DNA from 2 places in the Lawsonibacter sp. LCP25S3_E2 genome. Region 2 is predicted to be linked to the other one. Evidence: predicted binding sites of a transcription regulator. Region 2 holds the regulator's gene; the other holds the start of a gene.
The links. The regulator LexA, encoded in region 2, represses DNA repair genes until DNA is damaged. The targets are predictions, from matches to a motif close to CNAACANNTGTTNG.

Region 1: ACTQ3R_RS06250 (putative DNA modification/repair radical SAM protein) is a predicted target of LexA. The motif match lies at 2,854-2,867, and genes of this name have one in related genera.

What each region holds. Positions count from the first base shown of each region.
Region 1 covers NZ_JBQKJL010000005.1:70,051-80,875, reverse strand. The annotation lists gene ACTQ3R_RS06265 (CobW family GTP-binding protein) at 1-129, shown strand, start outside; gene ACTQ3R_RS06260 (TIGR03943 family putative permease subunit) at 141-1,088, shown strand; gene ACTQ3R_RS06255 (sodium-dependent transporter) at 1,317-2,696, opposite strand; gene ACTQ3R_RS06250 (putative DNA modification/repair radical SAM protein) at 2,888-4,153, shown strand; gene ACTQ3R_RS06245 (TIGR03915 family putative DNA repair protein) at 4,166-4,975, shown strand; gene ACTQ3R_RS06240 (helix-turn-helix domain-containing protein) at 5,075-6,343, shown strand; gene nrdR (transcriptional regulator NrdR) at 6,450-6,905, shown strand; gene ACTQ3R_RS06230 (YhcH/YjgK/YiaL family protein) at 6,907-7,356, shown strand; gene gluQRS (tRNA glutamyl-Q(34) synthetase GluQRS) at 7,412-8,338, opposite strand; gene ACTQ3R_RS06220 (metallopeptidase family protein) at 8,358-8,738, opposite strand; gene ACTQ3R_RS06215 (peptidase U32 family protein) at 8,751-9,971, opposite strand; gene mltG (endolytic transglycosylase MltG) at 10,029-10,825, opposite strand, start outside.
Region 2 covers NZ_JBQKJL010000021.1:29,539-40,363, forward strand. The annotation lists gene ACTQ3R_RS14195 (MATE family efflux transporter) at 1-1,370, opposite strand, end outside; gene ACTQ3R_RS14200 (cysteine desulfurase family protein) at 1,394-2,533, opposite strand; gene ACTQ3R_RS14205 (thiamine diphosphokinase) at 2,702-3,373, shown strand; gene smpB (SsrA-binding protein SmpB) at 3,456-3,917, shown strand; gene ACTQ3R_RS14215 (peptidylprolyl isomerase) at 3,943-4,464, shown strand; RNA gene ssrA (transfer-messenger RNA) at 4,704-5,071, shown strand; gene ACTQ3R_RS14225 (rubrerythrin family protein) at 5,907-6,497, shown strand; gene ACTQ3R_RS14230 (amidohydrolase family protein) at 6,741-8,006, opposite strand; gene lexA (transcriptional repressor LexA) at 8,245-8,862, shown strand; gene ACTQ3R_RS14240 (chromate transporter) at 8,908-9,474, opposite strand; gene ACTQ3R_RS14245 (chromate transporter) at 9,471-10,079, opposite strand; gene ychF (redox-regulated ATPase YchF) at 10,092-10,825, opposite strand, start outside.

The DNA.
Region 1 (10,825 bases), on a different contig from region 2:
CTCCACTTTGATCTGGTGCCCGAGGAGTTCCAGATCCGGGAGGGCGCCCCCGACTACACCGGGCGGCTGTGCGTCATCGGCTCTGAGCTCAAGGAGGAGCAGCTGGAGAAGCTGTTCCTGCTCTCGTGAGGTGAACGGACATGCCTGATTCCCGTATCCCTCTGTATCTCATTACCGGCTTTCTGGACAGCGGAAAGACCACCCTGCTCACCGACACCCTGAACATGGATTACTTCAACGACGGCCAGCGTACCGTTTTGCTCATGTGCGAGGACGGCGAGGAGGAATATGACCCCCAGCACCTGTCTCACCGCAACTGCCGCCTGGTCCCCATTGAAAGCCAGGAGCAGCTCACCACCGAATTTCTCCAGGAAGTGGACCGGCGCTTCCAGCCCGAGCGGGTTTTGCTGGAATACAACGGCATGTGGCCCATCGATATCCTGCGCAACCTGAAGCTGCCCAAGGGCTGGGGCCTCTACCAGGCCATCGACGTCATTGACGGCTCCACCTTTGAGATGTACCTGAAAAACATGCAGTCCATGTTTATCGATATGGTCACCGAGGCGGATATGGTCCTCTTCAACCGCTGCACCCCCGACATGCCCATGTCCGGGTGGAAGCGGTCCATCCGGGCGGTGAACCGCATGTGCGAGATCGTCTTTGAGGACGTGCAGGGAGAGGAGCTGGAGGTGGAGGACATCCTCCCCTACTCCCTGGAGGAGGACCACATCACCCTGGAGGACCCGGACTACGGCATCTGGTACCTGGACATCCAGGAGCACCCAGAGCGGTATGTGGGCAAGACCATCACCATGAAGGTCCAGGCCATGACCGGAATGAAGCTGCCCAAGGGCACCTTCGTCCCCGGCCGCAATGCCATGACCTGCTGTGCCGAGGATATCCGCTTCTTCGGCTTCCTGTGCAAGTACGACAAGTCCCGCTCTCTCAAGAAGGGGGAGTGGGTCACTGTCACGGCGGAGATCCGCTGGGAGGAGGCCAAGGTGTACGACGGGGAGGGCGTGGTGCTCTATGCCCAGTCCGTAGAGCCCGCCGAGCGGCCGGAGGACCCCCTGGTCTACTTTAGATAATCAAAACAAGCAGAAAAATCCCCATGCGCTGCGCGCATGGGGATTTTTTATGCCTTCCGCAGGAATTTGGCCGCCCGCAGGCGGCCAAAAAAATTGTAATCTTTTTTGGGGCGGCTCCGCCGACCCCAAAAACACTTCTCGCAAAAATTCCCCCGACAATTTTTATGAAATCGAGGGGGAATTTTTGTGCAGCTCTCCTTAAACCAGCAGCTAAGCTGCTGGTTTGAATTACCCAAAGAAAGAAATATAGCCCAGCACAAAGATGACCAGCACCACGATGGGCAGAATGTAGGTCACATAGAACCGGATGGACTTGGGGAAGCGCAGGCCCTGGCCGGCATTGGCCTCAGCCAGGAAGTTGTCCCAGCCCCAGCCCAGCTTGCTCACGCAGAACAGCAGATATACCAGCGAGCCCAGGGGCAGGATGTTTTGGGAGACCAGGAAGTCCTCCACCGTGGAGATGTCCATTCCCAGAATCCGCACGTTGGACCACACATTGGAGCCCAGCACACAGGGCGTGGATAGCACCAGCACGCCCACCAGGTTCACCAGCACGGCCTTCTTCCGGCTCCAGTTCCACTTGTCCATACAGAAGGAAATGAGGTTCTCAAACACGGCAATGATGGTGGACAGGGCAGCAAAGAACAGGAACACAAAGAACAGCCCGCCCCACAGCTGGCCCATGGGCATGTGGTTGAACACATTGGGCAGGGTAATAAACACCAGGGAAGCACCCGACTGGGGAGCTACCCCGTAGGCGGAACAGGCAGGGAAGATAATAAGGCCCGCCACAAAGGCCACGCTGGTGTCCAGCACGCCAATGCGCACCGCCTCGCCCATCAGCCGGTGCTCCTTGCCGATGTAGCTGCCGAAGATGGCAATGGCGCCAATGCCCAGGGACAGAGTGAAGTAGGCCTGTCCCATGGCGGCAAAGACCGCCTCACCCAGAATGAAGTTGCCCTCGGCATCATAAACCAGGTTGTGGAAATTGGGCTGGAGGTAGAACTTCAGCCCCTCGCCGGCCCCCTCCAGCAAAATGGAGTTGATAGCCAGCACCACCATCAGGCCCAGCAGGCAGAGCATCATCACCTTATTGACCCGTTCCACACCGTTGCGCAGGCCCTGGGCACACACCAGCATGCCAAGCACCACCACGATGACCATAAAGACTCCCATGATCACCGGGTCGGCCTGCATCTGGGTAAACTCTCCGGTGACCTGCTGGGCGTCCAGACCCATAAAGTCTCCCCGGAGGGTCTTGACGCAGTAGTACAGCAGCCACCCGGCAATGACGGTATAGAACATCATCAGCAGGTAGTTGCCCGCAAAGCCGATGTAGCTGTACCAGTGCCACTTGGTGCCCTTGGGCTCCAGCACGTGGAAGGACAGGGCCATGCTCTTCTGGCTGGCCCGGCCCACCGCCAGCTCCATGGACAGCACCGGCAGGCCCAGGGCTACCAGGAACAGCAGGTAGAGCAGCACAAAGGCTGCCCCGCCGTATTGACCGGTAATGTAAGGAAACCGCCATACGTTGCCCAGACCAATGGCGCACCCCGCCGAAATGAGCAGAAAGCCCAATCGGGAGGAAAAGCTCTCTCGTTTTTCCATGATATTCTCCTCTCTCCCGGACACCTCCGGGACATCCGGGGAGCTCTCCCCGGAAACAACTATCCTATTGTACCCGCCCAACCCCCTCAGGTCAACCCCTGGAGAAAAAAGGGGGAAATTTCCTCTTGACAGGGAAAGGTTTTTTTGTATAATGTGTAGTACAAGTGTTCTATTTCAGAGGAGGGGAGCCCATGGAGCTGCTGGACAAGCTGAATATCCTGGCCGATGCGGCCAAGTATGACGCCGCCTGTACCTCCAGCGGCATGGACCGCTCCGGGCGGCCAGGGACGGTGGGCAGCACCATGATGGCCGGCTGCTGCCACTCCTTCTCTGCCGATGGGCGATGCATCTCCCTGTTAAAGGTCCTGTTGACCAACTTCTGCATCTACGACTGCCAGTACTGCATAAACCGCCGCTCCAACGACCTGCCCCGTGCGGCTTTCACCCCCCGAGAACTGTGCGAGCTCACCATGGGCTTTTACCGGCGCAACTATATCGAGGGGCTGTTTCTCTCCTCGGCGGTCCTTCAAAATCCCGATTACACCACGGAGCAAATGATCGAGACCCTGCGCCTGCTCCGGGAGGAATACCGCTTTGGAGGCTACATCCACGCCAAGGCCATCCCTGGGGCCGATCCCCTGCTCACCCACCGCCTGGGGCTGCTGGCGGACCGGCTGAGCGTGAACATTGAGCTGCCCAGCGCCCAGAGTCTCGCCCTGCTGGCTCCCGACAAGAAAAAGGGGGCCATTCTGGCCCCCATGGGGCAGATCCGGGACGGGATCACGGTGTCAAAACAGGAGCTGAAGGTATACCGGCATGCCCCCCGCTTTGCCCCAGCGGGGCAGTCCACCCAGATGATCGTAGGGGCCACCGGGGAGAGCGACCGGCACATTCTCTCCCTCACCCAGGGACTTTATGATAAATACCATTTAAAGCGGGTCTTTTACTCCGCCTACATGCCTGTGTCCACCAGTCCTCTTCTCCCCGCCCCCCAGGGCTTCCAGCCGCCCCTTCTCCGGGAGCACCGGCTCTATCAGGCGGACTGGCTGCTGCGCTTTTACCACTTCCGGGCGGAGGAGATTTTAGACGAGGGCCGGCCCGACCTGGACCTTCGCATGGACCCCAAGTGCTGCTGGGCCCTGCGCCACCTGGAGTTTTTCCCGGTGGAGGTGAACCGGGCAGACTATGAGGCCCTGCTGCGGGTGCCGGGGATTGGTGTCCGCTCGGCCCGGCGGATTCTCACCGCCCGGCGGGTGGGCCCCCTCACCTTTGAGGGACTCAAGCGCCTGGGGGTGGTACTGAAGCGGGCCCAGTATTTTCTCACCTGTTCCGGCCGCCCCCTACGGGGCCTGAAGGTTACAGAGGATGGGCTGCTGCGCCATCTGCTGGCTCTGGAGGCCCCCGCCCTGGTCCCGGAGGAGCCGGTGCAGCTGTCCTTGTTTGATTCGGCGGTTTAGGAGGTGATCCACATGCCCTGGACTCAGGTATGCTGCTGCTACGATGGCAGCTTTCCCGGCTTTCTCACCTGCGTGTTCGAAAGCTATGTTCATAAAGAGGAGCCGGTGGAGTTCCGCACCCCGGAGTACCTCTCCTGCTCCCTCTATCCCCAGCGCACCGTCCAGACCCACTCCGCTCACGCCCAGCGGGTGTACCGCTCTCTGGACGGAAAGCTGGGCCGGGAGGGGCGGGAACTGTTTGTCCGGGGATTTCTCACCTGTCTTCCGGAAAAGGAGCTGTGGCTGTGGCGGTTTCTCCGTATGGGCTATGACCGGGGCCCCGCCTTTACCCGGAACCTTACCGATCCCATTGTGGACACAGTGCGCCGGGCCGTGCAGCATCTGAACAGTGAGGCCCACCAGTACAAGGGCTTTACCCGGTTTTCTGAGCTCCACGGTATTCTGGTAGGGGAGATCGAACCCAAAAACCGGGTGCTCCCCCTTTTGCGCCCCCACTTTCGGGGCCGCTACCCCGGCGAAAACCTGGTCCTCCACGACCGCACCCATCAGGAAGCCCTGTTCTCCCGTCCCAGGGAGTGGGCCATCCTGCCGGTGGAGGACTTCCGTCCCGGCCCCCCCGGAGAGGAGGAGCTTCAGTACCGGAAGCTGTGGCGCAGCTTCTATGACACCATTGCCATTGAGGGCCGCTATAATCCACAGTGCCGCATGACCCACATGCCCAAGCGCTACTGGGCCATGATGACCGAGTTCCAGAAGGATTGGGACACCGCCCTGCCCCAACTCCCCGACACCTCTTGCCCAAAAAAGGATCCTTTCGTATAATTTGAGTAATGTAACCTGCCGGTTTACAAAAAATACCTTCCGGTTGGTAGCGGATTTTGCCCGGACCTGTTACGTTTGAGGGGAAAGGAGACGGTTTTTATGACACTGGGACAGCGTATCGCTCAAAAGCGAAAGGAGCTGGGGCTCTCCCAGGAGGGCCTGGGAGAGCAGTTGGGGGTCTCCCGGCAGGCCATTTATAAATGGGAATCGGACGCCTCACTCCCGGAAGTGGAAAAGCTCATTGCCCTCAGCCGCCTGTTCTCCGTCACCGTAGGGTGGCTGCTGGGGGTGGAAGAGGAGCCACGCCCCGTCGGAGAGGAGGAGCTTACTCCCCAGCAGCTGGCCATGGTTCGGGAGATCACCCAGGGGTATCTCTCCGCCCAGCCCGGCAGTTTATCGCCCCGGCGGAAAAAGCAGCTGCTGGCCGGCCTTCTTGCGGGCGGCTGCTGTCTGGCCGGGGTCGTGCTTGCGCTGGCCATTCAGCTTAACCAGATCACCTACAAATATGACCTGCTCCAGCAGTCGGTCAGCAACGTCAACCAGAATGTGCAGGAGCAGATCCACTCTATCACCCGCCAGGTGGAGGACGCCCTGAAGGAGCAGTATGCGCTGACCTCCGACTGGAGCTGTGAATACCTCTCCACCGACCCAGAGGCTGGCACCGCCGCCTTCCACATCCAGGTCATTCCCAAACACTACACCCAGGACACCACCGCCCTATTTCTGGCCCAGGGGGACGGAAAAACTCTGGAAACCCCTGTGGAGCTGGGGACCGACCACACCTTCTCCGCACGGGTGGAGGCTCCCCTTTCCAACGAGATCACCTTCTCGGTGGTCTTCCTCACCGGGGAAGAGCGCATTGTCCAGCAGCTGGACACCTTCCACGATCTCTATGACCGCAGCTTTCCCGTCCTGGCCGTCCAACGTTCCTTCCTGACCCACGTGCGGGACGGCCTGCTCCCCGCCGGAAAAGACCGGCTTTCTTACTCTCTCCTGGACAACTACTCTGCAAATCAAACCGGCTATCTGCCCGTGCAGGAGGAGGACCTGTCCCTTCAGTTGGGGATGTTCCGAGACGGGGAGCCCTTCGTGTGGTACCAAGAAGGAGAGCGGCAGGTAACCACTACCGCCGGCCAGGTATATACCGAACACGGCTGGTTTGCTCCCCAAGACATTGCCCTGGAGCCCGGTCATGAGTACTATGATGCCATCCTCCTCACCGATTCCTGGGGACGGAAGCGGCTCTACCCCGGTAACTCCTATACCTACGACGACGGGCGGGGTGTCTGGACCTGGGACTCTGCCTACCGCGCCCCCGGTCCCTTCCCCACTGGCCTGGACTATCCGCTGTCCCAGGAAGAGGAATAATATCGCTATTTTCCTCCGGGGAAGCTCTCCAGGGGCTTGCCGTACCCTTCCATTTTGTGGTATAATTCGATAAATCAGAACGAAACCACAACAGGAGGTATCGGCCATGAAATGTCCCTACTGTTCCTATCTGGAGAGCAAGGTGGTGGACTCCCGTCCTGCCGACGAGGGAGCCAGCATCCGCCGCCGCCGGGAGTGCCTGGCCTGTCACAAGCGCTTTACCACCTATGAGACCATGGAGACCCTGCCCCTGATGGTGGTGAAAAAGGACGGCAGCCGTCAGAGCTTCGACCGCAACAAGGTCCTGGGCGGCCTCATCCGGGCCTGTGAGAAGCGGCCGGTGCCCTATCACGCCCTGGAGGAGCTGGTGGGGGAAATTGAACAGGTGCTCCAGAACCAGATGGAGCGTGAGATCCCCTCCACCCAGATCGGCGAGCTGGTAATGGAGCGGCTGAAAAAGCTGGACGAGGTGGCCTATGTGCGCTTCGCCTCCGTGTATCGTCAGTTTAAGGATATCAACACCTTTATGCACGAGCTCAATAAACTATTGGAGGACAAGTAATATGATCTATGACAGCTTAGCGCACATCGAATTCTACAAGGACATCCACCCCGGCGTATACAAGGGCCTGAAGCTCCTGGCCGAGACCGACTTCTCCCAGTTGGAGGACAAGCGGCATGAGGTGGACGGGGACGACCTGTTCTTCCTCCTGCAGTCCTATGAGACCAAGCCCGAAAATCTCACCCCCGAGACCCACCAGAAGTACATCGACATCCAGTGTCTCCTCTCCGGCGTGGAGGCCATCGGCATCGGCGCTCTGGAGGACATGACCGACACGGTCGAGGCCCGGCCCGAGGGGGATATCTGGTTCCACCACGGCCCGGCCGACTCCCATGTCATTCTTACCCCTGGGAAGTTTGCCGTCCTCTGGCCCGGCGATGCCCACGCCCCCTGTATCGCCGTAAACGGCCCCACCCCCTGCCGCAAAGTGGTCGTCAAGGTCAAGCTTTAAATCAAATATGCTGGAAAAGCCCCCACGGCCCAAGGCCGTGGGGGCTTTCTGTTTGTTATCGAAGGCTCCACACCAGATCTTCTTTGGGAAGCCTCTCCCAGGAAAACAGGGGAATGAGCGCTTGCGGAGAAATGGGCTCAGGCCGGTCTATGAGGCCCGCGGCGCAGGCCAGGGCCCCCACCAGCTCCGGGGCGGAATACCGCCGCTGGAGCTCACCCAGCTCCAGATCCCGGTCCCGTTTGGCCAGACGCCTCCCCTCCGTGGACAGGAGCAGAGGCAGGTGGCCATAGTCCGGGTGTTGGAATCCCAGGGCCTCCTGGAGCCACAGCTGCCGGGGTGTGGAGGAGAGCAGATCGCTCCCCCGCACCACCTGGGTGACCCCCATGGCGGCATCGTCCACCACCACTGCCAACTGGTAGGCATAGACTCCGTCGGACCGGCGGACAATGAAGTCCCCACAGTCCGTTTTTAAATCCTCACTGTAATTTCCATAGAACAAATCACAAAATGTAATGGTTTTTTCCGGCACAGAGGCCCGCCAGGCAGGGCGGCGGGTTTTCTCCAGCGTCTCCCGCTGCGCTGCCGTCAGCCTGGAACAGCGTCCGTCGTAGACGGAAAGGCCATCGGAGCGGTGGGGAGCAGAGGCTGCCAGGCGCTCGGCCCTGGTACAGTAGCAGGGGTAAAGGAGCCCCTGTTCCTCCAGAGCACGGAAGGCCTGGGCATAGGCCTTCGTCCGTTTGGACTGGTAGACGGGCTCCCCATCCCAGTCAAGGCCAAGCCACTCCAGATCCCGCATCACCTGGTCGCAGTACTCTTGCCGGCACCGGTCCGGGTCCAAGTCCTCCAGACGCAGGACCATCCGTCCTCCGGCGCTGCGGGCACTGAGCCAGGAGAGCAGGCAGGACCACAGGTTGCCCATGTGCATCCGCCCGCTGGGACTGGGGGCAAAGCGGCCAGTTGGTTTGGCTGCGTTGTGGGACATAGCGCTTTCCCTCCAATTCCTAACTCCTAATTTCCAACTCTCCCAGGGCCTGCTGCAAAAACTCCGCATCCTTGTCGTCCAGAGCATGGAGACCGGCAGTCTCCTCCAGGTGGTGGGTAAACTCATGGGCCACGGTGGCAAAGATCTCGTCCTTCCACATCTCCTCGTCCTCCTCGCCCAGGATCGCGGCAAAGGAGCCGTAGTAGAGAAGGATGTACCGGCCCAGCAGGTCGTGGACATACTCCCCCATGATGTACATCTCTCCAGGGGGAAACTCCGGGTCTAGAAGGGCCTGTTCTTCCAGCTGGATGCCTCCGTCCAGCCCCTCAAAAAAGGAGTCCGGGAATGCTCCGGCGATCTCCTCCAGCCAGTCTCCCATCTGTTCATAGGTGGGTGTCATTCCCGCTCCCCCTTACTGCGGGCTGAGATCAGCCTGCCGCCGCAGCAGGGACAGGGGCTGCACCTGCCGGGGCAGCTTCATACGGAAGGTCATCTGGGGCTTGCGCACCTCGGTGAGAGGGTTCCCCTCCCCGTCCCACAGGCCCTCCACCGTCAGCTTCTGGGGGCGCACGTCAGGGCCCACCAGCTCCAGCTCGGCCCCCAGGGCAAATTTGTTGTTGAGGGTGAGCAGGGCGTTGCCCTCTCCGTCACAGGACTGGACCTTCGCCACGATCTGCCAGTCCCGGACGTACCGGGAATTTTCTGTATATTGCCCCGGCTGGCCGAAGTAAAAGCCGGTGGAGTAGTGCCGGTGGCTGATGTGCTCCACTTCGTCCCGCCACACGGGATCCAGGGGCTGTCCCGCGATGGCGGCGTCAATGGCGTGGCGGTAGGCCCCGGTGACGATGGCAGCGTAGTAGGCGCTCTTGGCCCGGCCCTCCAGCTTCAGGGAGTCAAGGCCTGCGTCCATCAGCTCGGCCACATGGTCGATCATGCACATATCCCGTGAGTTCATGATGTAGGTCTCCCCGTTCTCCTCAAAAACGGGGAAATACTCCCCAGGGCGCTTCTCCTCCATCAGGGCATACTGATAGCGGCAGGGCTGGGCACACTCTCCCCGGTTGGAGTCCCGGCCGGTCATGTAGTTGGACAGCAGGCACCGCCCGGAGTAGCTCACGCACATGGCCCCATGGGCAAAGGCCTCGATCTCCAGCTCCTTGGGGGTCTTTTGGCGGATCTCCCGGATCTCGTCCAGGCTCAGCTCCCGTGCCAGGATGACCCGGCTGGCCCCCAAATCGTGCCAGGCACAGGCAGACTGGTAGTTGACAATGCTGGCCTGGGTGGAGATATGGCACTGGACGTGGGGAGCATAGCGCTTACAGAGAGCCAGGGTGCCCACATCGGCCAAAATGACGGCGTCCACCCCCACCGCCTCCAGATACTCCAGCCACTCCGGCAGCCTGGCCACCTCCTCATTACGGGGCATGGTATTGCAGGTGACGTGGACGCGCACACCGCGGCTGTGGCACAGCTCCACAGCGGTTCTCAGCTCCTCGGGGTCAAAGTTGCCGGCAAAGGAGCGCATGCCGAACATGTTCCCTGCCAAATACACCGCGTCCGCTCCATAGGCCAGGGCCATTTGAAGCCGCTCCATGTCCCCCGCCGGGGCCAAAAGCTCGATTTTTCTTCCCATATCGTTCTCTCCTAAAGAATGGGGCAGGGGACAACGCCCCCGCCCCGTGTGTTTGGTTTATCCGTTATACAGTTCCTGGGTAGCCAGGAAGGACTGCAGCTGATCGTAGGTCTTGAAGTAGTGATGCTTGCCGTCGTCCCCCAGGGCATAGTAGAAGTAGTCCGTGCTCTCGGGGTTGAGGGCGGCCTGGATAGCCTCCTTGCCTGGGTTGGCAATGGGGGCGGGGGGCAGTCCCTTATATTTGTAGGTGTTATAGGGGGAGTCGATGGCCTTGTCCGCCTCGGTGGGCTGCTTGCCTCCGTTGATATAGACCAGGGTGGCGTCGATCTGCAGATAGCCCTGGGTCCCCGCATTGGGGTTATTGAGGCGGTTATAGATGACCGAGGCAATCTTGGCCTGGTCCTCACCGTCGGTCTCACGCTCAATGAGGGAGGCGATGGTCAGGATCTCCCGCAGGGTATAGCCCGAGTCGGCCACCTGCTGACGCATGGTCTCGTCATAGATCTCATCAAAGCGCACCAGCATTTTATTGATAGCGTAGACGGTGTTGTGGGGAGTATAGAACTGGTAGGTATCCGGGTAGAGGAAGCCTTCCAGACGGTTGACATCGCCCAGGGGAATATCCTGGAGGAAATCAAAGGCATAGTCATAGTTGGCCGCCTGCTCATTGAGGTCCTCTACCGTGGCCACCCCCCGGTCCTCCATCAGCGCAAAGATCTGGGAGAGGTTCATGCCCTCGGTGATGGTGATGGACACCTCAGCCTTTGTGGCGGAGTTGGCACTCATACTGCTGAGCAGCGCCCGGTAGTCCATGTCGGTGTTCAGGGTGTAGGTACCCATGGTCACATTATCGT
Region 2 (10,825 bases):
TTTGTCAGGTCACGCACCCACTTGCCGGAGCGCAGGCGCCACACGCCCAGCACAAATTTGACCACCTGCTCCACACCAAAGGCCAGGTAAACCCAGAACACCGAGGTACGCAGCACCACACCGCAGAAAATGGCATAGGGAATGGCACACACCCAAATGGGGGATACATCAATCAAGGTAGCCGCTCTCACATCGCCTCCACCCCGGAGTACACCGATGATATTGACACTGTTGAAATTGCGCAGGGGCATCAACAATCCCATAACGGTAATCATCATCGCCGCCACCGAGCTGGCTCCTGGGGACAGCTTGAACAGGGGGAACACCCACAGGGGTGCCACTTCCCGTGCAAAGAATACCAGGAACACCGACAGCAGTACGCCGCACACCACTGCCAGGGTATTCATGGCCAGGCCTACATTTTTAATGTGGGCCGTTCTGCCCGCTCCGATCTCCCGGCCGATGATAATGGCAGCGGTGGCCGCCAGGCCGAAGGAGAACACGGTACAAATTTTTTCCACATTGCCCGCCAGGGTGTAGGCCGCCAAAATCTCGGTGCTGCCCTCCATGTGGCCCATGATGGTGGGGAAAATGGAGGTTCCCAGACCCCACATAGTCTCATTGCACACCACCAGGCCGCCATAGCGCAGGAACCGCTGGAGCATGGGCAGTCCCGGTCTCAGCAAAAGCCCGCCCCGAATCCGGAAAAAGGTATTGCGGGCCATGTGTGTCACCACAATGGTCACTTCCAGCCCACGGGCAATGAGGGTTGCCAGGGCCGCGCCCCGCACCCCCATGGCGGGGGCCCCCAGATTGCCGAAAATAAATACCCAGTTTAAAAAGGTATTGACGGTCATGGAAGCGGCCAGGATGTACATGCCCAGCTGGGGCCGCTCCATACTCCGGTAGGCGGCCACATACATCATAGTAAAGGCATTGAGCACATAAGATATACCGGCAATGCTGCCGTACTGGGCCGCCATCTCCACCACTTCGGGCTGATTGCCGAAGAGGCTGAGGAATTGTACCGGGCAAACCAGCAAAATCCCCGCAAATACCGAGGAGACCAGCAGCACTACCCAAATGGCCACGCCCATCACCCGGTTGATGGCCTCCATGTCCTGTTTGCCCCAATATTGGCTAATAAGGACGGACGAGCCGCTCTGGACTCCGAAGATAAACAGCTGCACTACAAACAGGGGGATATTGGCCAGCGTCACCGCTGCCATGGGGGCTTCCCCCAACATTCCAACCATAAACGTATCCGCCATACTCAGCGTGCTGGTGATCAAGTTTTGCAGCACAATGGGCGCAGCCAACGCCGCCACCTGGCGGTAGAAGCCAGGCTTTTGCTTCATATAAGCGAGCACAAACATTCTCCTTTTCGTAAAATTTAAGACATCGTGGGAAACAGCTCTTGTTTTGCCGCAGCCAGCGCCTGAACCAGGGCATCTACGTCCTCCTGGCTGGTATCTGCGGAAAAGCTGATGCGCAGGGCTCCGTCCAGCTCGGGCTTTGGCAGCTTCAGCGCCGCAAACACATGACTGGGCTTTCCCTTGTGACAGGCCGAGCCGGAGGAGAGGAACACGCCCCGGTCGCTGAGGTAGCGCACCACCACCTCGCTCTTATACCCCGGCATGGTCACCGGCAGGATGTGGGGCGCGCCATGCTCCACCAGCACCTTAAGTCCCGGCACCTGCTGCGTCAAGCGGGCAGCCGTCTCCTCCCGCAGGCGGGCCATGTGCTTCAAATCCGCCTCCATGGTCGCTCTGCCCAGACGGGCAGCGGCAGCCAGGGCGGCAATCTGTCCCGTAGCCTCCGTACCCGAACGCAGCCCGGACTCCTGTCCGCCGCCTCGGATCAGGGGTGGAAGCTTGAGTCCCTTTTTGATGTACAGCGCGCCAATCCCCTTGGGCGCATGGATTTTATGCCCGCTGATGGACAGCAGATCCACTCCAAGTTCCTTTGGCGTAAACGGTACCTTTAAAAACCCCTGCACCCCATCGCAGTGAAGCAGCGCGGGACAGCCGGATTTTTGAATGGCTCGAGCCGTCTCCTTCACAGGCAGAATGGTCCCCAGCTCATTGTTGACCAGCATCATGGATACCAGCACCGTGTCCTCCCGCAATGCTGCCTCCACTTGGGCGGGATCGATCTGCCCCTGTTTGTCCGGGGTCAAATAGGTGACCTCCCACCCCTGGCGTTCCAGCTCCCGGCACGGCTCCAGCACAGCGGCATGCTCGATGGCCGTAGTAATGATGTGCCTTCCTTTTCTCCGGTTCAGCTCGACCCCGGAACGAATGGCCCAGTTGTCGCTCTCCGTTCCACAGGAGGTAAAGTAGACCTCCTCCGGCTGGCAGCCCAACGCCTGGGCCACATCCCGCCGGCAATCCTTCACCAAGGCCGCCGCCCTGCCTCCGAACTGATACACGGAGGACGGATTGCCCCACTGCTGTGTCATGGCTTCCAGAGCGGCCTGAGCGGCCTCGGGCCGAACCTGTGTAGTGGCCGCATTGTCGAAGTAATGAAACACACTCATCCCTCCAAACACTCATCTGTGCGTAGTAGACCTATTCTATTCTGCCGCGCCTGGAAAGTCAAGGATAAGCGACACAAATAGACACATTCTGCCCCTGCCCCCTTGCAAATAAAATGAGGGCTGTATATAATGAAACTACCCTATCCAAGGAAGTGCTGCTCTATGGACAATTTATCCGGGATTTGCTATATCGTAGGTGCCATGTCTCTGACGCCCAATCTCCGGCCCTATCCCGCTCCGGGGGACTATGTGATTGCCGCTGACCGGGGGTTTGACTCTCTGCTGGCCTACGGGGTCATGCCCGACCTGGCGGTGGGGGATTTCGATTCCCTGGGCCACCGGCCCAACCACCCCAATGTCATCCAGCTCCCCGCCGAAAAGGACGACACCGACATGGTCTACGCCCTGCGCAAGGGGCTGGAAATGGGTTACCGCCGCTTTATTCTCCTGGGCGGCGTAGGCGGACGGCTGGAACACACTCTGGGCAATCTCCAGCTGTTGGATTGGCTGACGCTGCACGGAGCCCAGGGATTCCTGGCAGGGGAAAAGACCATCGTCACCTGCGTGCGGGACGGCGCTTGCCTCACCTTCCCCTCCACCATGTCCGGATATCTGTCTGTATTTTGCAACAGCGGCTGTGCTCAGGGCGTCACCCTGGCCAACCTGAAATACCCGCTGCAGGACTACACGCTCACCGGTTCCTTCCCCCTGGGCGTCAGCAATCAATTTTTAGACGCGCCCGCCCAGGTGTCTGTACGGGAGGGAAGCCTCCTGCTCATCTGGGAGGATAAGGGAGACTTCTATTCTCTTATGCCAAAGCTGTGGGTCAAATAAGTCCTCGCGGTCTTACCCCTTGCCTTTTTGGGTATCCTATGGTATAGTTGACCCCTAAAGTCCCGGAGAGGAGGTGTCCGCCATGGGTGAGGCGGTCAAAGTTATCGCCAAAAACAGCAAAGCCTACCACGACTATTTTATTGAAGAAAAATACGAGGCCGGCATTGAGCTGGCGGGCACTGAGGTCAAGTCCATCCGCCTGGGCAATGTGAATTTAAAGGATTCCTTTTGTATTATTAAGGATGGCCAGCTCTCTGTGCTGGGGATGCATATCAGTCCCTATGAAAAGGGCAATATATTCAATAAAGATCCCCGCCGTCCCCGCCGGCTTCTCATGCACAAGCGGGAGATCATGCGCTTGTTTGGCCGCATTAAACAAGACGGCTATTCCCTGATCCCCTTGACCATATATTTCAAAGGTCCCCGTGTCAAAATAGAGCTGGGTCTTGCCAAAGGCAAAAAACTCTACGACAAGCGGGAGTCCTCTGCCAAGCGGGATGCAAAGCGGGAGATCGACCGGGCTATGAAGACCCGGAACCGGTAATGAAACATAGGAAAGGATGATACCCATGGCTCAGAATCCCATCGTCACCATTGAAATGGAAAACGGCGGCATCATCAAGGCGGAGCTTTACCCCGATGTGGCGCCCAACAGTGTGAATAACTTTATCAGCCTCATCCAGAAGGGCTTTTACGACGGCCTGATCTTCCACCGCTGCATCCCTGGCTTTATGATCCAGGGCGGCTGCCCCCAGGGCACCGGTATGGGCGGCCCCGGCTACTCCATCAAGGGTGAGTTTGCTCAGAACGGCGTCAAGAACGACCTGCTTCACGACCGGGGTGTGCTGTCCATGGCCCGTGCCATGAACCCTAACTCCGCTGGCAGCCAGTTCTTCATCATGGTGGAAAAGGCCCCCCACCTGGACGGCCAGTATGCCGCCTTCGGCAAGGTGATCGAGGGCATGGAGGTGGCTGATGCCATCGTCTCTGCCAAAACGGATTGGAACGACCGTCCCCGTGAGGAGCAGAAGATGAAGAAGGTCACCGTGGACACCTTCGGTGTGGACTACCCCGAACCCGAGAAGGTCTAATCACATGATGGAAACTTCTCCTCTCCGACGGGGAGGAGAAGTTCCCACTTCATTTTCTCACATAGTAGCCTGACGGTTATAAAAAGTCCGTTGAAATACGCTGCAATGTTCCTCTCGCACCCAAACCAAATCGAAGCCCAGCGCAGCGGGTTCGATTTGGAGAGGAGAGGCAAGGGAGCGGCGTTAGGAATATCCGCCTTTGGCGGATGTTGCGAACAGAGCGGACTTTGCCTCGACGAGGGGGCGTACCGGTTTCGACGGGGACGCTGCAGTGGGAATAGCGGGCGGTGGCGCCTGGCCACCTTAAAACGGGCATTCTTTATAAATTAAAGAACAACAACGAATACGCTTACGCTGCCTAATTAAAGGCGGCCGTCTGACCGGGAAGGGCCACGAGCCCGGATCAGGCGTCGATTAGTGGCGGACGTGCGCCGGCAAAGCTTTGAGCCGGCCATGCATCATGAAGCTTACCTGACCCCCAGGCGTGACGGCTTGCCTGGGGTGAGGGGAACGGGAAGAGCAAGACTTCCGCAATAACCGTCTGCGCCCGGAGAAGTTCCCATGAATACGTTTTCGGACGGGAGTTCAACTCTCCCCGCCTCCACCACGTCGCCGCGGACGTCATATCGTTCGCGGCGACTTTTTTACAAAAGTCACCTCTCACTCATTTTGTCGCGGCTCCTCTCCAAACCGGACCCACTGCGTTGGGCTCCGGTTCGGTTTTGGGGCACCGCCGGAAGGTGAAGCATCTTTTCGGCAACAAAACATACATTGTCGCGGACGTCATATCGTTCGCGGCGACTTTTTTACAAAAGTCACCTCTCACTCATTTTGTCGCGGCTCCTCTCCAAACCGGACCCACTGCGTTGGGCTCCGGTTTGGTTTTGGGACAGCGCCGGAAGCTGAAGCATCTTTTGGGCAACAAAACACACGTCGTCGCGGACGTCATATCGTTCGCGGCGACTTTTTTACAAAAGTCACCTCTCACTCATTTTGTCGCGGCTCCTCTCCAAACCGGACCCACTGTCGCTGGGCTCCGGTTCGGTTTTGGGGCATCGCCGGAAGGTGAAGCATCTTTTCGGCAACAAAACACACGTCGTCGCGGACGTCATATCGTTCGCGGCGACTTTTTTACAAAAGTCACCTCTCACTCATTTTGTCGCGGCGCCTCTCCAAACCGGACCCACTACGTTGGGCTCCGGTTTGGTTTTGGGTGTAAACCTGGCATCTGCGCCATCTATACTGTTTCAACCTTTTAAGAAAAAAGACAGGCTGCCAAAAGGCAGTCTGTCTTCTTTATCGCATTCAAGGAAAAAGGTTTCGTGCCTGGATGAAAGAATCCGTATAAAATCGTTCAATCTCATCTTGACAAACGGGAAAGGAAGAAGTATATTATAGTTAATAAAAAGAATCATTACTGATTTTAACGGAGGTATCGCATCATGGATTTTAAGGGATCTCGTACCGAGCAGAATCTACAGGCCGCATTCAGCGGAGAATCAATGGCACGCAATAAATATCTTTTCTTTGCCGAGAAGGCCAGACAAGAACAGCATCCCGAGGTGGCCGAACTTTTTGAACAGATGGCCCAGAATGAGGGCGTTCACGGCCGCCTGCTCTATCATCATTTAAAGGGAGTCGGGAGCAGTTCCGCCAATCTCCAGGAGGCTATTCAGGGTGAGTATGGCGAGTGGAGCAGTATGTATCCCTCCTTTGCGCAGATCGCACGGGAAGAGGGATTTGAAGATATTGGCCTGCTCTTTGAGCAGATCTCCAAGATCGAAAAGGACCATGAATTCCGTTTCTTAGCCGCTCTGGCCAAGTTGAACAGCGCCGGCGGAGAAAAAGCAGCTGTATCGGCTGCCTCCACACCCGAGGCTGCTGCTCCTGCCGCACCTCAGATGGTAACGGTGCAGGGATACCGCTGCATGTTTTGCGGAGCCACCTATGAGAGCCGTCCTGATGTGTGCCACGTCTGTCAGGCGATCGGCTCCTTCGAGCCCACCACCATTCAGAAACGTGTGGATAACTAAGGAAAAATAGTGCAGAGTGCACACCACCACAGGCTCCCTATTGCTCCCGGCAGATTTTCGCCAAGGTTTTTTGTCACGCAATTTGTTGCGACCTCTTGTTAAATCACAACCGCCTGTTCTGGGTTGAGATTTGATTTTAAACGCAAACCTAAGTGTTGGCCTAAAAAGGGCGCATCGACTTCAAAAAGGAAAGCACGCTTTTCGCGTGCTTTCCTTTTTGGGCTTTTCCACCCTTAATCAAATTTAAATCTCTGGAAACGGCTTCTCCACAGCCTTCCCTCCGCAGTAGCGCTGTACAATCTCTCCGCCGTCATAGAGGAACTGCTCCAGCCGCTCATAAGGACTGCGTTCCATCAGCGCATCCAGGGCTGTGGGACGAATCACCAGGGCATCAAACTGGAAGCCAGGCAAAAATGCTCCCACATCCCCCAAAAATTCCCCGCTTCCCCGCGTGGCCAGATAGAACGCTTCCCCCAGGGACAGGGGAGTTTCCTTCGGCCGCTGCATCCAGCGCACCTTAGAAAGCTGCACCGTTGCCGTCACGGTCCGGGCCATCTGCGCAGTGTTTCCACCCGCCACATCACTAGCCACACAGCAGCGAAGCCCCCGTTCCAGATCATCTCGCAAGGGCATAATACCGCTGGACAAGTTCAAATTGGACAAGGGGCAGTGGGCCAAGATTACCTCTTTTTCTCTCAGCAGCTCTTTTTCCTGTTGGGTCAAATGGATGGCGTGGGCCATAATGGTCCGGCCTTGGGGCAGCAGTCCAAAGTGTTCATATACCTGGGTGTAAGTGGGAATGTCCGGATGGAGCTTGGCCACCCATTCCACCTCCCCCCGGTTTTCCGAGAGATGGGACTGCACAGGCAGCTGATACCGCTGTGCCAACTGCCCCAGACCATCCATCATCTGCTCTGTAGTGGAGGGCACAAACCGAGGTGTTAAAATATACTTTGTACGCTTCAGCTCCTCCCGGCTGCGGCAAATCAGCTCCTCTGTATCCGCCAGCGAAGCCTGCGTATCCTCCCGCAGGCAATCCGGAGCATTTCGGTCCATATTCACCTTCCCCACGAGCCCCCGCAAACCTGAGGCCTCTGTCAGCTCCATCAGCCGCCAGGCCGCCTGCTTATGAACGGTGGCGAAGGCTGCAAACCCCATGGTGCCGCTCTCCCAAAGCCGGTTTAAAAATGCCTTCCAAACCCGTGTGGCAAAACCCAGGTCTGAAAACCTGGCCTCCGTTGGAAACGTATACTGTTCCAGCCACGGCAGCAGCTGTTCATCATATCCAATTCCCCGGTTCACAATTTGGGGGGCATGAATATGAAGATCATGGAAGGCCGGAATAATGAGGCTGTCTCCCCAGTCCATTACCGGCTGGTCCCTATATTCCTCCGGCAGGGCATCGTAAAGCCCTACGACCCGTTCTCCCTGGGTCACCAACCATCCCCCGCGATGGACCTCCACCGTTCCAAACGTAGGTGTGTGGAGAAAATTCCCCTTTAAAATCATTGTGTTCTCCTTTCTGGAAGCTGCATATTTTGTGCCTTCGTCAACCCCTGCAAACGCACTTCCGTCTGTGCAGGAACACATCTTTTCGTTTTGCCTGCAAAAGGAAGGTATATTTTCCACGAATTCTCCTTTTTCTGCATTTTCTTGGAACGTTTGTTTGACATTTTGATGAAAGTATGATATACTTTTTCCACAAAAGCTGTCAATATCCCCTCTCGCTTGGAAAGGAGCTGCTCTCATGGCCAATTTAACCCGAAAACAGCAGCAAATTTATGATTATATCCTGTCCTTCACCTCAGAGCATGGATACCCTCCCTCTGTCCGGGAAATCGGCTCGGCCATGGGGCTCAAATCCCCCTCCACCGTCCACTTCCACATGAAGGGGCTGGAGGAGGCAGGTGTTATTGTCAAAGCCGAGGGCAAGACCCGAGCTATTTCCCTGCCCGGCGTGTCACTGGGCCCGGTGGCAGAGGAGCAGGATCCCCACGCCAACCAGATCCCTGTGGTGGGCAATGTGGCCGCTGGCTCCCCCATTCTGGCTCAGGAGTGTATCGAAGACTACCTCACCTTTGACACCCAGGGGTTGTCCGGAGAGCACTTTGCCCTGCGTGTGCGGGGCGAGTCTATGTTAAACGCCGGCATTCTTCCCGGTGACCTGGTGGTGGTTCACCGCCAGCAGGAGGCTCACAACGGTGAAATTGTCGTAGCCCTCTTTGAAGACGAGGCCACCGTCAAAACCTATCAGCTTCGGGATGGTCACGTGTGGCTCATGCCCGAAAACCCGGAGTATCTGCCCATCGACGGTGCCACTGCCGAGATCATTGGAAAAGTGGTGGCCGTGGTGCGCCGCTATTAACGTATGTCATAAAAACCGCCTGTTCCAATGGAACAGGCGGTTTTTTTAAAATTGAAATACTACGCCCACCACAGCCGCCATGGCAATAAACGCCACAGGGTGTATTTTCTTCAGCTTCTTATGCTGCATAGCCAGAAAAATCACAACCGACAGTAACATAACCGGCCAGTGGAAGGAAATCTCATGCTGGGACGTACTGCCCACCGTCCAGAACACCGTCATGGCCACCGACAGACCCGCAGAAGCGATCAGGGCCGTGGAGGCCGGGCGCAAGCCGTAGAACACCGCATCCACCGTTTTGGACTGGCGGAATTTCTGCAAAAATCCCGCAATGATAATAATGACCACAATCGAGGGCGTGATGAGACCCAGTGTTGCAATCACAGCCCCTGGAATCCCGGAGATGGAATAGCCCACAAAGGTGGCCATATTCACGCCCATGGGGCCGGGGGTGGATTCCGATACCGCGATCATGGTGGACAGCTGTGCATTGGTAAACCATCCAGTCTTTTCCCCCATACTCTGGAGGAAGGGCACGGTGGCCAGTCCTCCTCCTACGGAGAACAGCCCCACCTTCGCAAATTCATAAAACAGCAGCAGCAGTTTGATCATTTGCCCTCCCCTCCCTTCGCCAGGCTGTACAGGCGGCGGGCCGTGTAGCCCACTACGCCGGACAGGATAATGAGTCCGGCGGGAGAAAGGATGAAGCTGAACACCATCCCCAGAGGAGTACCGCTGTCAATGGAAATCAGGCCGCTTCCCTGTGCCAGAAGCAGCACGCCCACAAAAATGCCTACCGACACAAAATCCTTCAGGTTGGTCTTCCCCAGCTTTACAACGCTGGAGGCAATGAGTGCCACTACCGCAGCGTTGATGCCCACCAGAGCGTGCTGAACCACCGGATATTGGTCAAATTGGGAAAGAAAAGCGGCAATGATGGTGATGATCACCACAGAAGGAAATACAACGCCCAGAGTGGCGATGATCCCACCTAAGATTCCCTTATATTTAAAGCCGATAAATGTGGCGGTGTTCACCGCAATAATACCAGGGGTACACTGCCCCACAGCGTAGTAATCCGTGAGTTCCTCGTCCGTGGCCCAGTTCTTCTTCTCCACCACTTCCCGCTGGAGGATGGGCAGCATGGCATAGCCACCGCCGAAAGTGCAGGCTCCCATTTTGGCAAAGGTCAGAAACAAGTCCAAATAAATATTCAAGAAAACGCCCTCTTATACGTTGAACCGGAACAGGATGATATCTCCATCCTGCACTACATATTCCTTACCCTCAGAGCGAATCAGCCCCTTCTCTCTGGCCCCGTTCATAGAACCGCAGGCCATCAGGTCCTCATAAGAGACCACCTCGGCCCGGATAAAGCCCCGCTCAAAATCAGAGTGGATCTTACCCGCCGCCTGGGGAGCTTTGGTGCCCTTCTTGATGGTCCAGGCCCGGCACTCATCCTCTCCGGAAGTCAGGTAGGAGATAAGCCCCAGCAGCGTATAGCTGGCCTTCACCAGCCGGTCCAGGCCAGATTCCGCCACCCCCAGATCGTCCAGGAACATCTTCTTCTCTTCCCCGTCCAGTTCAGCGATTTCTGCCTCCAGCTTCGCGCACACAGGGATGACCTGTGCCCCCTGCTCAGCGGCCCGCTCCTCCACCTGGCGGTAGTAGGCCACCGACTCCGGATCCGAGAAGCCAGCCTCGTCCAGGTTGGCCGCGTAGATGACAGGCTTCAGGGACAGCAGCTCACAGTCGGGATACTCCCCGGCGATGTCCGCTCCCTCATAGGACCGGGCAGACTTGCCATCGTTGAGCCACTCCCGCAGCCCCTCAAAGTCTTCCACTTCCTGGAGGAACTTCTTGTCCCCCTTGGCCGCCTTCTTGGCCTTGTCAATGCGCCGCTCCACCATCTCCAGGTCGGCCATCACCAGCTCCAGATCAATGGTGTCAATGTCCCGGATGG